2 regions of the Brevibacterium paucivorans genome follow, and region 2 is predicted to be linked to the other one. Evidence: predicted binding sites of a transcription regulator. Region 2 holds the regulator's gene; the other holds the start of a gene.
What was found. The regulator HspR, encoded in region 2, represses chaperone genes until heat shock. The targets are predictions, from matches to a motif close to AAGTTGAGTCNNNNNGACTCAACTT.
Positions count from the first base shown of each region.

Region 1 (5,593 bases), 400 kb from region 2:
TTCACCGGATGGTGCGCAAGCTGCAGTTCTTGGGTTCGTACCCTGCAGCCGACGGTATCCCGGTTGAGGTCGACTCAACGACCACGGCGTCGAGTTTTGACGATTCGAGCGCGTGGATTCGTTCGATCCTGGGGTGAAACTGCGCAAAGTGAGCGAAACTGCGCAATATAACGTGTCGTTTCGCTCACTTTCCGCCGTCTGGCGCCGTGGCCGTACGAGCTTCTTGGGCTCGGTCAATTTGAACGTTGACAGTAATGTCTTCGTATGCGGGACCGTCCTCTGTCCACGCTTCGATGATGCCTCGAGCCTCGTCTGTAACAGCTGAGAGGCTGGTCGCCTGTCCTGTAGCGCTGAGGGACGGAATCGTAAAAACCCATAGGTCGCCTCCACGGTGGGCGACCACGTCGTAGTCCGTTTTCATGCTCATCAGATCCACTCCTTCGTGATGACTATGAGTGTATGCGTGTAGAGCAAATGCGTCAGGCCCAGCGCCGCACCCGCTCCACTACTCGTGGTCTTCGGGCAGCTCACCCGTGCGAGGCGCCAAACCCTGCACCGGGTGCACGCCCAGCAAAGTGTTCAAACGTGAAAGATTCAAAGTGCGGTCATGCACCAACTGCCGCACTGCAAACCGGGTCAGCAACGGCCGAGCCTTCGCGCGCGCCTTCTTCAACACCTCGGGATTCTGACGAGCCATCGCTTTCTCAATCTTTTTAGCACCGCCAGCCATTTTGGCCTTGTGCTCCCACCACCAGGCCTTGAGCTTGCTCAGGTCAGCAGGCATTTCCTCGAACTTCACAATGTTGTGCGACTCGGAGCGGGCCAGGATCGTGTTGATGGCCTTCTGCAGTACATACGGCTCGGGGTCACCCACGTTGATAGGCCCGTTGATGTGGGGGTTCTTGATTGCCGCCTCAACGGCGGCAACCGCGTTGTCGATGTGGCACAGCGTAATCCGCTTCTTACCTCCGGCCGGCAAAGGCAGCACCCCATTTTCGACCCGCTTCAGGATGTACGGCATGGTGTTCCTGTCGCCAGCGCCGTAAATGGGGCCGGGGCGCAAAATGACAGCGTCGGGGCGCACGCGGTGAACCACCCGCTCGGCCTCCACCAGCGACCGCTCCAACTCCGAGGTGTACCGCCCCGCCGTCACCAACGCGGACTCCTCGTACGCGCCGTCCAGATCCACCTGCGGGTCATAAACAAGAGCGCACGAAAAGTGGATGAAGTGAGTGTTCGGAAACGCGTCAAGCACATTGCGGGTGCCCGTCACATTCACGGCGTGGGCATAACTCGAGGTCATCCAGTCGTTCATGCAACCGGCAGTGTGGACGACCGCCTGGGCGGCGTCCGCGCGTTCTTTAACCACCTCGGGCGCGGGGTTGCGAATATCCCAATCAAGGTGCCATACGCCGGGACGCTTGCGAGTGTTAGGCAGTCCAATGTCGCCGGTCAGAGGCTCAGCGAAGTCCGGGCACGTGCGACTCAGGCTGATAACTTGGTGCCCACTTTTTGCTAGCGAACGCGCAACCGCGCCACCCACAAAACCTGAAGCGCCGGTGACCACAATGGACATGAAACCTCTTTCTCGTGTACTCGCTCTTTAGGTTATCGCCTTCGGTTGCTGACGTTGCACGCACACACAGCCAAGGGCCCATCGAAAGCGATTTTCTCGCACAACTTCACGCACTTTTTCACCCGATTTTCAAAGTTGAGCGGAATAGACTCAACCCTGAGAGTGTTGAAGATTTCAGAAGCTCAAACTCTGAAGCTTAGAAGTGTGAAAGGAATCTTATGGACGCTAAATTTACCTCGCGTTCGCAGGAGGCTCTGTCCGCTGCCATTAAGGATGCGGTCAACCGTGGCAACAACCAGGTTGAACCATCGCACCTGGTCAGCGCCCTCCTCGAACAGAAAGACAGTATCGCGGGTGCGCTCGTCACCGCCCTTGGTGCCGACCCAGCCGAAATCGCCCGCGAAGCCGCAGCCTTGTCAGCGGCACTGCCGTCGCTGTCAGGCTCGACCGTGAGCCAGCCGCAGCTCAGCCGCCAGGGTCTGCAGCTCATCAACAACGCTGAGCGCGAAATGCAGGGCCAGGGCGACCAGTTCGTCTCCACGGAACACCTGTTGCTGGCGGCAACCCAAGGCACCGGTGAAATGGGTCGTGTTTTAACCGGCCGAGGTGTCACCCGCCAAGCGCTGTTGGACGCGCTTCCCAGCGTGCGTGGGGGCAAGAAAGTGACAAGTGAAAACCCGGAGGACACGTTCCAGTCGCTGGCGAAGTTCGGTGTGGACTTAACCGCGGCGGCGCGTGAAGGCAAGCTGGACCCGGTGATTGGGCGTGACTCTGAGATTCGGCGCGTGGTCCAGGTGCTTTCGCGCAGGACCAAGAACAACCCGGTTCTCATCGGTGAACCCGGTGTGGGTAAAACCGCGGTGGTTGAAGGCCTGGCCCAGCGCATTGTGGCCGGTGACGTGCCTGAGTCATTGCGCAACAAAACGCTCATCAGCCTTGACCTGTCTGCAATGGTCGCGGGTGCGAAGTACCGAGGTGAGTTCGAGGAACGCCTCAAGGCTGTCCTGGAAGAGATCAAGGCTTCCGATGGGCAGATCGTGACGTTCATCGACGAGATCCACACGGTCGTAGGTGCCGGTGCTACGGGTGATTCTGCGATGGATGCGGGCAACATGCTCAAGCCCATGTTGGCTCGTGGTGAGTTGCGCCTGGTGGGTGCGACCACGCTGGATGAGTACCGCGAAAACATCGAAAAGGACCCAGCTCTTGAGCGCCGGTTCCAACAGGTGTTCGTGGGTGAGCCAAGCGTCGAAGACACCGTGGCGATTCTGCGTGGGCTCAAGGAGCGTTACGAAGCGCACCACAAGGTGACCATTTCAGACGGCGCCTTGGTTGCCGCTGCCGCTTTATCCAACCGCTACATCACTGGGCGTCAGCTCCCGGATAAGGCGATCGACCTGGTGGATGAGGCTGCGAGCCGTCTGCGCATGGAGATCGACTCTGCTCCCATTGAGATCGACGAGCTCCAGCGCGCGGTCGACCGTTTAAAGATGGAAGAGATGGCCCTGGTCAACGAGTCCGACGACGCATCGAAGGAACGTCTGGAAGCCCTGCGTGAGGACCTGGCTGACAAGCAAGAGAAACTTGCTGGGCTCAACGCCACGTGGGAGGCGCAGCGTGCTGGCCTCAACCGCGTGGGTGAGTTGAAAAAGAAGCTGGATAACCTGCGTAGCCAGGCTGAGATCGCGCGCCGAGACACCGACCTGGAAACCGCCTCGCGCCTGCTGTACGGCGAGATCCCTTTGGTTGAAAAGGAGATCGCCCAGGCTGAGGCTCAGGAAGCTAAGCAGGCTGCCAGCAACGACGCCGCTGGCGCTGGCAAGCGGATGGTGAATGAGCAGGTGGGTTCGGATGACATCGCCGAGGTGGTGTCCGCCTGGACGGGTATCCCCGCCGGACGTCTGTTGCAGGGCGAGCGGGAGAAGTTGCTGCACGCCGAGGACGTGATTGGTAAGCGTCTCATTGGGCAGAAGAAGGCTGTTGAGGCTGTGTCCGATGCGATCCGCCGTTCGCGCGCAGGCGTGTCAGACCCCGACAGGCCCACGGGTTCGTTCCTGTTCTTGGGACCCACAGGTGTGGGTAAGACGGAGCTTGCCAAGTCGCTGGCGGACTTCCTGTTCGATGACGAGCGTGCGCTGGTGCGTATCGACATGAGTGAGTACGGCGAGAAGCACAGTGTGTCGCGCCTGGTGGGTGCGCCTCCGGGGTATGTGGGTTACGAAACCGGTGGCCAGCTGACCGAGGCGGTGCGTCGCCGGCCGTATTCGGTGGTCCTGCTTGACGAGGTGGAGAAGGCTCACCCCGATGTGTTCGACATTCTGTTGCAGGTGCTCGACGACGGGCGTTTGACTGACGGTCAGGGACGGACTGTGGACTTCCGCAATACGATCTTGATTTTGACGTCGAACTTGGGTTCGCAGTTCCTTGTAGATCAGAATTTGGATGACAAGCAGAAGCGTGACTCTGTCATGGGTGTAGTGAACGCGGCGTTTAAGCCGGAGTTCCTCAACCGCTTGGACGACATCGTCATGTTCGATGCTCTGAGCACCGAGGACCTCACGCACATCGTGGACCTGCAGATCGCGTCGATGCAGAACCGCTTGAGTGAACGTCGCCTGACGCTTGTGGTCACGCCGGCTGCCAGTGAATGGTTGGCGCTCGAAGGCTACGACCCAGCGTACGGTGCAAGGCCGCTACGTCGCTTGGTGCAGCGTGAGATCGGGGACAAGCTGGCTAAGGAGATCCTGGCCGGACACATCCACGACGGCGACACCGTTACCGTGGACCGCGGGGATGAGTTCGCAGGCGAAGGCCTGCTCATCTCTTCCGCAGGCGAACGGTAGGGGAGTGTTACGGTAGCGCTGGTCCGCCGAGGAGGCAGACGGCTGGTCGGGTCACCTCGGCCGAGGTCGGCTGGCTCCAGTGCCTGAGTGTGCCGTGTGAGGACTTCTTCGGCTGGGGGCGATTGCTGTGACCATCAACCCCCTCTACTGCGAGTCGGAGTTCTCCGTCGATGCTGTGCGGTATCTGTTGGCGAACCCGCTCTACGCTGGCGCAACTAGCGTATCGGAGCTGGCTCGTGCTCAGTCCGAAGAATGCTCGATCAACTGCGCGATGAACTCGTCAGCCGCGTCAAGTTGCTTGGCGAGCTTCATGCGGCGCTTCTCCGCGTCAGCCCGGAAGTCGTGCAGCTCCCTGCGGGCGCTCTCGGCGGCTGCGTTGTCTCCGTCGGCACCGTCCAGGGCGCGGAGGAGATCGCCCATCTGCTCCAGCGAGTACCCCAGGGGCTTCATCCGGCGGATGAGCATGAGCCTGTCACAGTCTCCCTCTGTGTAGAGGCGGAAACCACCTTCAGAGCGCCCGGAAGGCGTCAACAGCCCGATCTCGTCGTAGTGGCGGATCGTGCGCAACGACAGCCCGGTCCGCTCAGCAAGCTCTCCGATGTGCATCGTCCCGGTTCTGGACATGGTGCAACTCCCTCTCGATTCGCTCCAAACCCTCACGTTACGTTAGAGTTGACTTCGTGCCCGCGCCTTGTGCCGGGCATCCTCCCGACTGCCGGACCCCGAGCTGGGCGGCGACGGGCGCGCGCACACACTTCAATGTGTGTCACATCCGACCCACCCAGAGCCTTGGAGGCCAGCCCCCATGACGACAGCGGCCATGACGACCGATGACCGGAGTCGGTACCAGCCCGAACCCTCAGTGCTAACCGCGCTGAAGACGCCAAGGATCCTCGCTCGTGAGGTCCTGGGCGGCCTTGTGGTCGCGCTTGCACTGATCCCCGAGGCAATCAGCTTCTCGATCATTGCAGGAGTCGATCCCAAGGTCGGATTGTTCTCCTCCTTCGTTATGGCTGTAACCATCGCATTCGTCGGTGGACGTCCCGCGATGATCAGCGCGGCGACAGGAGCGATCGCCCTAGTCATTGCTCCTGTGGTTCGTGAGTACGGGCTGGACTACCTCATCGCCACCGTGTTGCTCGCGGGCGTACTACAAATCGTACTAGCGGTGTTC
Region 1 covers NZ_JAFBCP010000001.1:994,270-999,862, reverse strand. Annotated here, with positions in the region: gene pheA (prephenate dehydratase) at 1-137, shown strand, start outside; gene JOE56_RS04705 (hypothetical protein) at 185-427, opposite strand; gene JOE56_RS04700 (NAD-dependent epimerase/dehydratase family protein) at 506-1,576, opposite strand; gene clpB (ATP-dependent chaperone ClpB) at 1,795-4,419, shown strand; gene JOE56_RS04690 (MerR family transcriptional regulator) at 4,660-5,043, opposite strand; gene JOE56_RS04685 (SulP family inorganic anion transporter) at 5,225-5,593, shown strand, end outside.
Region 1: a site for HspR is predicted at 1,709-1,733, ahead of clpB (ATP-dependent chaperone ClpB). Genes of this name have one in related genera too.

Region 2 (5,593 bases):
CACTGGCCGCCGCCATGCAGGCCACCGGCCTCCACAAACGCCTCGCCCTCCTCGTCCTCAAATTCGCCGGTGAAAAGACCAGCAACGTCCTCATCGGTGCCATCGCCATTTCCACAATCCTGGCGTTCTTCGTTCCCTCAGCCACCGCACGCGCCGGAGCAGTCGTCCCCATCCTCCTGGGTATGGTCGCCGCATTCGGCCTGGCGACCAACTCCCGCTTGGGAGCCCTGCTGATCATCACCGCCGCTCAAGCGGTTTCCGTGTGGAATGTCGGCATCAAGACCGCGGCCGCACAGAACATTGTCGCTACCAACTTCATCGAGACCTCAATGCAACAGCAGGTGTCCTGGGGTCAGTGGTTCATGTGGGCCGCCCCATGGTCGGTCCTGATGAGCATCGCTCTCTACTTCATCATGCGATGGGCCATCAAACCCGAAGTCGACCACATCGAAGGTGGTCGCGCAGTCATCGAACGCAATCTGAAAGAACTCGGCCCCATCACCGGTAAAGAAATCCGCCTCATCATCGTCGCGGTCATCCTGCTCTTCCTGTGGGCAACCGAAAAGTCCCTCCACCCATTCGACTCCGCAACGGTCACCATCGTCGCCATCGGCTTCCTGCTCCTCCCCAAGGTTGGCGTGTTCTCGTGGAAGACCGCCGAAAAGCTCATCAACTGGGGAACCCTCATCGTGTTCGCCGTGGGAATCTCGCTCGGTAGCCTTCTCCTTAAGACCGGCGCCGCAGAATGGCTGTCAGAAAAGACCTTCGGCGCAATCGGCATCACGAACATGCCAATGCTCGCCATGATCGCAATCGTCGGCCTCTTCACCATTCTCATCCACTTGGGCTTCGCTTCAGCGACCTCGCTCAGCTCCGCCCTCATCCCCGTGTTCATCGCACTCGCGCAGTCCGTACCCGGCGCGGCAAACGGGGGCATCGGATTCGTCATCATCCAGCAGTTCCTCATCTGCTTCGGCTTCCTGCTCCCCATCTCCGCGCCACAGAACATGCTGGCGTACGGAACCGGTGCGTTCACAGCCAAGCAGTTCCTCAAGGCCGGTATCCCCATCACCGTGGTCGGGTACCTGTTGGTCTTGCTACTTTCAGCCACCTACTGGAAGTGGATCGGCCTGGTCTAAGGCACGCGCCCGGGCGCCCACCCCGGGCGCTCCGGCCCACGGCCAACCAACCCACCTCACAAAGGTACATTCATGTCTCTTCAAAAAGACCTCGACTTCCGCACGCTGGCTGAAGCGTTCTACCTTCAAACCCTCGACCAGCTCTCCAGGGCCAACCTGGACGAACCGTCACTCCTACCAGACTGGTCACGCAAGCACGTGGCCGTACACATGATGCACAACGCAGAAGGATTCATGCGTCTGCTCCACTGGGCGCGCACCGGCGAAAAGACCCCCATGTACCCGTCCCGCGACGCCCGCGACCAAGCCATCGAAGATGACGTCAAACACCTCGAAAACGGTGACGTCATCACCATGTCACACGAGGTTGCAGACGAACTCGCCCACGACCTCGGCCTCCTCCCCCAGGACCGCTGGGAAACCCAGGTGGTCAGCGGACGCGGGGCCACTATCCCCGCCTCTGACATTCCGTGGCTGCGTGCCCGTGAGTGCTTTATCCACGCGCTTGACCTCAACATTGGGATGACTGCGCTGGACTTCCCCGCCGAGGTGACCGACCGGCTCCTAACCGACGTCACCTCCACATGGGAGGACCGGGGCGAACCCGTGAACTATCTGCTTCACTTCACCGACACGGGCGAAGACCTACACATGTGCACCAGCGAAGACACCCAACAGGTCCAGGTGACCGGCCACAAAGCCGAGGTTCTCCAACACCTGCTGGGCCGCGGTTGGCCAGTGTCCGGGCGCGATGACAACGCAAAAGGAGGCGCGGGTGACTCGACTCCTCGAGATCTCCCTGCGCCCCCTCAGTGGCTGTAAGGTTCTAAGGCTCTATCTATCTAAGGCTCTACCTACCGCCTGTGTACTAGCGTGGGTCGGCCTGAACGTGCTGGCGGGAGCAATGCTCCCGCAATCCGCGTCCGAGGTCGTTCCCCCTTGAGAATCGACACCACGTCTCCCGCTGAACCGGCGGCGAACACTCGGTCCACCGCGGCGGCATGCTGACGCGCGGCCTCTACTTTCTCTTCCATGGCCCTGAGCTGGCGACGGGCTTCGTCAACTTCCTCTCTAAGCTCGAGGATCCGCTTGATACCGGCCAGGTTGATGCCTTCGTCCTGACTCAGCTGCTGGATGAGCCGCAACTTGGCAACGTCGTCAGCGGAGTAGCGACGACCTCGGCCGGCAGTCCGCTCAGGGATCACCAAGCCAAGCCGGTCATATTGGCGAAGCGTCTGCGGGTGCATCCCAGCAAGGTCCGCTGCCACCGAAATGACATACACTGCTGCGCTTGAACTAATCACGGCGCATCATCCTCGGCTTGCCTTGGATGCGAGTCCCTCACGCGGGTCCTCGCCTTCCGTGGCTTTTGCGAAGGCTTCCACGGCCGCTTTTGCATCCGCGTTCAGGTTGCGTGGCACCGCAATCTCAATGGTGACCAGCAAGTCACCGGTCTGCTTACCGTTGATCCCCTTGCCACGGACGCGCAGAACCCGTCCAGACGGCGTGCCCGCCGGCACCCGCATGCGCACGGAACCGCCGCCCAAGGTTGGAACGTCGACCGTCGCACCCAGAGCCGCTTCCGCAAACGTCACCGGCAAGTTCATGCGCAGGTTGTTGCCATCGCGGGTGAACACGGGGTGCTTGTCAACGTGAACCGTGAGGATCACATCTCCATTTGGGCCACCGTTGGTTCCCGGCTTGCCTTTGCCTGCCAAGCGAACCTTCTGCCCGTCACTCACCCCCACCGGGGTGCGCACGGTCAGCGGTTTACCACCTGGCATCGTCAGTTTCACCGTTGCGCCTTCAACCGCTTCTTTAAACGACAAGCGCGTCGAAGCTTTGAAGTCGCCACCCTTCTGCGGGCCAAATCCTCCACCGGAGAATCCACCTGGTGAGTACCCTCCACCGGAAAAGCCTCCCGGCGAGTATCCTCCGCCAAAGTTTCCCCCGCCAAAGTTTCCGAAGATGTCTCCCAGGTCAGGTCCACCAGGACCGCCGGTTCCACGGGTCGTGTAGCCACCACCGGTGTTAAACAGGCCAGAGAAAATATCCTCGAACCCCTGGCCGGAGCCACCGGATCCGGCGCTGAAACGTGCGCCGGACCCCATGGCCCGAACCTGGTCGTACTGCTTTCGAGTTTCCGGATCCGACAGCACCTGGTTAGCGGCGCTGACGTCCTTGAACTTCTCTTCCGCAGCTTTATCGCCCGGGTTGGCATCCGGGTGATATTTGCGGGCCAGTTTGCGGTAGGCCTTCTTTATTTCCGAGGCGGAGGCGTCCTTAGAGACCCCCAGGGTTGCGTAGTAGTCCTTTTCAAACCATTCGTTCTGAGGTCCCGAGTTCATCTGGCACCTCCTTCCTTCTTACATTGCCGCTCGCGTGCTACGGCACCTTAGGCCGTAGCACGCGCCCGTCTTACTCTGCGGGTACGTGAACTCCCACACGTGCGGCTTTGAGGACTCGTTCGCCCATCCGGTATCCCGGCTGCATAACTAGGAAAACCGTGGGTTCTTCGACTTCCTCACTTGGTTGTTGCATAAGCGCTTCGTGAACGTTCGGGTCGAACACTTCACCGACTTCGCCGTACTGTTCAATGCCCAGCTTGTTCAGGGCTTCGAACAGCCTGTCGACGTGCTTTGCGAACGGCCCTTCGACGTCGCCGGCCTCGCGCGCCAGGCGCACTTCGTCCAGGATCGGCATGAGCGCCTCGGTCACCTTGACCATTCCGTTTTCGTGGGCGCGGTCGCGCTCACGTTCGGAACGGCGACGGTACGCCGCGTATTCGGCGTTGAGTCGCTGCAGATCCTCGAGGTGCTGCGCAGCTTCCGCTGACACTTCCACACCTTCGCTGTCGCTGAGTTCCGAGGCGTCCTCGGGGATATCTACCCCGAGGTCGCTCGCGTCGGCCGCTGGCTCTCCGGCTGCCGGTTCCCCAGCTGCTGGCTCTCCAGCTTCTGTGGCTTCGGCCCCAGCGGGCTCGGCCGCTGGTTCTTCGCCTACTGGCTGTCCGCCTGCCGGTTCCTGCGCGTCCTTAGGGGCGCGCACTTCACCGGTTTCGGGGTCCACACGGCGCTTGTCGGTAAACGAGAAGCCCTGTTCAGCAGGCTCCCCAGCGCTGTCGAACGGTTTCTCGGTGGACATTACTTGTTCTCCTCGTCCTCATCGATCACTTCAGCGTCTACCACGTCGTCGTCCGCGTTTGCGGAGTCAGCCGCACCGGCACCTGTAGCGTCGGCACCTGCGGCACCGTCAGCAGACTGCTGTGCGTAGAGTGCTTCACCCAGCTTGGTCTGCGAGGTCTGGAGCTTCTCCAGTGCCTTCTCAACAGCTGCGTCATCGTCGCCCTTGAGCGCTTCCTTCAGCTCGTCAACGTCGGCCTGAACTTCCTTCTTCACGTCTTCAGGAAGCTTGTCGTTGTTGTCCTTGATGAGCTTGTCGGTCTGGTAAGCCATGTTTTCAGCAACGTTGCGCTTGTCGGCTGCTTCGCGACGCTTCTTGTCTTCTTCCGCGTGCTCTTCAGCTTCACGCACCATACGTTCGATGTCTTCCTGAGGAATAGCCGAACCACCAGTGATGGTCATGGACTGTTCCTTACCAGTGCCCTTGTCCTTTGCGGACACGTGGACGATACCGTTGGCGTCGATGTCGAAAGACACCTCGATCTGTGGCAAACCACGTGGCGCAGGCGCAATTCCGGTCAGTTCAAAGGTTCCCAGTGCCTTGTTGTCGCGCGTGAACTCACGCTCACCCTGGAACACCTGGATCGAAACCGAAGGCTGGTTGTCTTCGGCCGTGGTGAAGGTTTCCGACTTCTTGGTTGGAATTGGGGTGTTGCGTTCGATGAGCTTGGTCATCACGCCACCCTTGGTTTCCAGACCCAGGGACAGTGGGGTGACGTCAATGAGCAGAACGTCCTTACGTTCACCCTTGAGCACACCAGCCTGAACAGCTGCACCGATTGCGACAACCTCGTCTGGGTTCACACCCTTGTTAGGTTCGCGACCACCAGTCAGGTCCTTCACGACTTCAGCGACTGCTGGCATACGGGTCGAACCACCAACCAGAACAACGTGGTCGATGTCCTTGACGTCCACACCAGCGTCACGGATGACTGCCTGGAACGGAGCCTTGGTGCGCTCGAGTAGGTCGTGGGTCAGTTCTTCGAACTTGGCGCGGGACAGGCTTTCGTCCAAGTGGATTGGGCCGTTTTCGCTCATGGACAGGTACTGCAGGCTGATGTTGGTGCTGGTTGCGCTGGACAGTTCCTTCTTGGCCTGTTCAGCTGCTTCCTTCAGACGCTGCATTGCCGAGGAGTCCTTGGTTGGGTCAACGCCGTATCCGCTCTTGACCTTTTCAACCAGCCAGTTAACAATCGCCTGGTCCCAGTCGTCACCACCCAGTTTGTTGTCTCCCGAGGTGGCACGCACCTGAATCGTGGAGAAGTCGTCATC
Region 2 covers NZ_JAFBCP010000001.1:1,397,732-1,403,324, reverse strand. Annotated here, with positions in the region: gene JOE56_RS06545 (DASS family sodium-coupled anion symporter) at 1-1,139, shown strand, start outside; gene JOE56_RS06540 (maleylpyruvate isomerase family mycothiol-dependent enzyme) at 1,212-1,961, shown strand; gene JOE56_RS06535 (heat shock protein transcriptional repressor HspR) at 1,994-2,386, opposite strand; gene JOE56_RS06530 (DnaJ C-terminal domain-containing protein) at 2,450-3,487, opposite strand; gene JOE56_RS06525 (nucleotide exchange factor GrpE) at 3,558-4,283, opposite strand; gene dnaK (molecular chaperone DnaK) at 4,283-5,593, opposite strand, start outside.